2 regions of the Kribbella sp. C-35 genome follow, and region 1 is predicted to be linked to the other one. Evidence: riboswitches for the same ligand, from Rfam matches in the RefSeq annotation. Region 1 holds a riboswitch; the other holds the start of a gene.
The links. A riboswitch is a leader RNA that binds a small molecule or an ion and turns the genes downstream of it on or off. The one in region 1 is predicted to bind S-adenosylmethionine.
Positions count from the first base shown of each region.

Region 1 (2,192 bases):
CTGACGCCACGAAGGGCCGGCGGACTAGCGGGAGCACAGCCGCAGGGTGGGCGAGGGTGAACGGCACCCCCGCACCTTAGAAGCCCTGAAGGTCGTCGTTACGCGCCTGTGGTGCCGTCGAGTTGCTCCCGCAAGAGGTCGGCGTGGCCGCAGTGGCGGCCGTATTCGCCGATGAGGTGGATGTAGATCATCCGCAGCGTCGACTCGGTGCCCTTGAACGTGAAGCGCTCGTCCAGCGAGTGACCGGCGGCAACGTCGTCAGACAGCTTCCACTCGGCGATCAGACCGTCGTACGCCGCCTGCGCGTCAGCAGGGTCGATCAACTCGAAGTCCGCGTCCTTGCCTAGCTCCGGCGCGAACAGCGGCTCTGCGGGCTCGTCGGCGAAGTGGATGCGGAACCAGATCCGTTCGACCTTGGTGAGATGCCGGATCAGGCCGAGCAGCGACAGGTTGGACGGCGGCGACGGCCGTTCCGCCAGCTGCTCAGCGGTCAGCCCTGCGCACTTGAAGAGCAGCGTGGTGCGGTAGAACTGCAGATAGCCGTGCAGCAGTTCCGCCTCAGGTGCGGTCAGCGAGCCGTCCGGTCGTTCGACGGCAGGTGCTCTCCAGGTCACTCGACTTCCTCACCCTGTTCGATACTGTCCCACGATGTGTGCAGTCATCTCATCACATGAGATAGCCACTGGCGGTGCCCGTAGCCCGTTCGTTACCGTTCTCGGCAGGTCATGAGTGTCAGCGACAAGCCCCGGCTAGCTGGCCGGCAACCCTCCTCCGCGGTGGGGTGCCCCGGGTGAAGACCAGGCCGTGCGGATACCCCGTTCGGCAAGTGCGGACTTCCCTGGGAGCAGCATCATGTCGATCCTGTCCATTCTCGAGCCGGCCAGTACGACGACTCCGCGGCCGGCGATCGCCCGGCTCGCGACCGGCAGCATCCCCGCCACGGTCGGGTCGGACCTCCTGGTCCCGCTCGCCGACGGCCGGGTCACCGACTACGCGAACTTCGACCACGGTGCGAGTGCGCCGTGTCTGGAGTCCGTCCGGGCCAGTGTCGAGGCCGCGCTGCCGTCGTACGCGTCGGTGCACCGCGGCAACGGGTACGCCTCGCGGATCACCACCCAGTGGTACGAGCGGGCGCGCGCCGAGGTGCACGCCTTCGTCGGGGCGCGTGCGGACGACCAGGTGATCTTCACCCGGCAGACCACCGACGCCCTGAACCTGCTGGCCCGTGCGGTGCCGGCGGACGCGACCGTGATCGTGTTCGAGTCCGAGCACCACGCTGCCCTCCTCCCCTGGCCCGGCGACCGGACCGTGCGGCTCAATGCGCCGTCGAGCGCGGCCGAGGCCGTGACCCGTGTCGCCGACGCACTCCGTCAGGCGCCCGAGGGCCCGCGGCTCGTCGTCATCACCGGTGCGTCCAATGTCACCGGCGAGATCTTCCCGATCGCCGACATCGCCAAGGTGGCCAAGGCGCACGGCGCGCGCGTTTGCCTGGACGCCGCGCAGCTCGCCCCGCACCGCCCGGTCGACATCGCCACCCTGGACGTCGACTGGGTCGCCTTGTCCGGTCACAAGCTCTACGCGCCGTACGGCGCGGGTGCGCTGATCGGCCGCTCCGACTGGCTCGACGCCGCCGACCCGTACCTGCACGGCGGCGGCGCGACCCATGCCGTCACCAGCGACACCGTGGTGTGGACGACCGGTCCGGCCCGCCACGAGGGCGGCTCCCCGAACGTCATCGGGGCCATTGCGCTGGCGAGCGCCTGTGCCGCGATCAGCAAGCACCGGGACGCGATCGAGCAGCACGAGCGCAGCCTGCTGGCCCGTCTGCGCACCGGCCTCACCCAGATCCCAGGCGTCACGACGTACTCGATCTTCGGTGAGGACGCGGACCGTGTCGGCACCGTCTGTTTCACGGTCGCCGGTCTGACGTCGACGCTGGTGTCGGCAGCGCTGAGCGCGGAGTACGGCATCGGTGTCCGGGACGGCAAGTTCTGCGCGCACCCGCTGGTCGGTCACCTGCTGGCGAACTCCCCCGAGCACGGTACGGCGGTCCGCGCCAGCCTCGGCCTCGGGACGACCCGTGAGCACGTGGACCGGCTCGTCGACGCCGTACGCACGCTGGCCACCAGCGGCCCGCGCACGGAGTACACGGAGAGCGCGAACGGCTGTCAGCCGGCCGACGATCCCCGCGA
Region 1 covers NZ_JAJPWG010000002.1:419,824-422,015, forward strand. The annotation lists gene ACLJOO_RS14630 (DUF4184 family protein) at 1-67, opposite strand, end outside; gene ACLJOO_RS14635 (DinB family protein) at 99-614, opposite strand; SAM riboswitch class IV at 722-835, shown strand; gene ACLJOO_RS14640 (aminotransferase class V-fold PLP-dependent enzyme) at 853-2,192, shown strand, end outside.

Region 2 (2,192 bases), on a different contig from region 1:
ACGCCTGTGCGACGGGCGAGCAGCCGGTCGCCTGCGCGCCGTAGATCTTGTAGTCGGTCGCGTCGACGAGACCGAGCTTGCCGAGCTCCGTGAAGCCCTTGTCGATCTTGGTCAGCTGCGAACCCGACGCGACCGGGATCACGACCTGCTGCGGAATCCGCCAGCCGAGTTGCTCGGCGATCTCGAACGCGAGGGTCTTGGAGCCTTCGGAGTAGTACGGGCGGACGTTCACGTTCACGAACGCCCAGCCCTCCTCCTCACCGGCGATCTCGGAGGCCAGCTTGTTCACGTCGTCGTAGTTGCCGTCGACGGCGACCAGCGTCCCGCCGTACACGGCGGTGGTGATGATCTTGGCGCGCTCGAGGTCCTTCGGGATGAAGACGACCGAGCGGATGCCGGCGCGGGCCGCGGCCGCGGCGACCGCGTTGGCCAGGTTGCCGGTGGAGGGGCAGGCGAAGACCTTCATGCCCAGCTCGCGGGTCGCGCTCAGCGCGGAGGCGACCACTCGGTCCTTGAACGAGTGCGTCGGGTTACCGGAGTCGTCCTTCACCCAGAGCTTCTTGAGCCCGAGCTCGCGGGCCAGGTTCTGCGCGTCGACGAGCCGGGTGTAGCCGGGCTCGGTGTTCGGGAAGCTGGCCACGTCCACGGGGACGGGCAGCAGCGGCTGGTACCGCCAGATGTTCTTGGGACCGGCCTCGATCTGCTCGCGGGTGATGGTCGGGTACTCGTACCCGACCTCGAGCGGACCGAAGCACTCCATACAGGCATAGAACGGGCCGAGCGGCGACTTCGCCCCACAGGCGCGACAGCTCAGGTGCGTACCGTTGCCGAAGGCACCTTCACGGATCGTGTGGGTGGCGGCGGTCAGGCTCATGAGTGAGGTTCCCCTCTCATCTTCCCCGCGAACACCGGATCTCGGCGGCGGGACGGATTTGGCACCGTTCCACCGCGAGACGCCCCGGGCGGGGGCTCGACGGGGAGGGTTGCCGGGACTTCAACGGGCCGTTTCCCTCAGTCCCTCTGGATGAGCTCCCCCGAGATTACCCAATCGGGTCCATATTGTGTCCTGTGATCCCACCATCCGAGACCGCCGATCTCAGCTGTGGCGGCGCTCACGGAAAGTACGACGGTACGCCGACGGCGACGTTCGGAGCTGCTTCGCGAAGTGGTGCCGGAGCGTCACCGGGGTAGCGAAGCCGGCCGCCACCGCGATCTCCTCCACCGGCGCGTCCCCGGTCTCCAGCATGGTCAGCGCCGCCTGCACGCGCTGCGCGATCAACCACTTGCCCGGCGTCGTCCCGGTCGCCTTGACGAAGTGCCGCAGATACGTTCGTGGCGACAACCCGGCCTGCCGGGCCAGATCGGGTACGCCGATGGGCTCGGCGAGCCGCTCGAGCGCCCAGCCGAGACTCCGCGCGACCGAGGCGTCATCGGGGTCCGGCGGAACCGGGGACTCGATGTACTGCGCCTGCCCGCCGGCCCGGTACGGCTGGATCACCAACCTGCGCGCGACCGCGTTCGCCACCGCGGCACCGTGATCCTTGCGGACCAGGTGCATCGCCAGATCCAGTCCGGCGGCACAGCCCGCGCTCGTCAGCACCTGTCCGTCGTCGGTGTACAGCGGCTCCGGATCCACGAGGATCTCCGGATAGCGCTCGCGCAGGAGGTCGGCGTACCGCCAATGGGTGGTCGCGCGGCGGCCGTCGAGGAGACCGGCGGCCGCGAGCGCGAACGCACCGGAGCAGATCGACACGATCCGGGCGCCGCGCGCGTGCGCGTGCCGGAGCGCCTCGATCAGACCAGGAGAGGTCTCGGCCCGCGGATCCACGACGCTCGGTACGACGACCGTATCGGCGGCGGCGAACTCCTCGAGACCGTGCGGGCTGCTGAGCGTGGCACCGCCGATCACGCGGATCGGGTCGGGCGTCTCGGTGCAGACCTTCAGCTCGTACCAGGGCTGGTCGATGTCGGGCCACACCAGCCCGAACACCTCGATGACGATGCCGGCCTCGAACGCGGTCATACCGTCGTACGCGAGGACCGAAACGGTGGACTGAGGCATGTCAAAATCTTAGCGATAGTCGTCGTCAGCGCCACTTCTGTGGCGACGCTCCGGCTCGGACGATGGAGGCATGTTCGAAAAGCTGAAGGAATTCGCCGCCGGAGTCCACGCCGCCGCCGCGATCCGCCAC
Region 2 covers NZ_JAJPWG010000003.1:1,011,198-1,013,389, reverse strand. The annotation lists gene thrC (threonine synthase) at 1-874, opposite strand, end outside; SAM riboswitch class I at 888-1,031, opposite strand; gene ACLJOO_RS24775 (helix-turn-helix domain-containing protein) at 1,097-2,062, opposite strand.
Region 2: linked by a shared signal. The riboswitch ahead of thrC (threonine synthase) and the one ahead of ACLJOO_RS14640 (aminotransferase class V-fold PLP-dependent enzyme) in region 1 are both predicted to bind S-adenosylmethionine.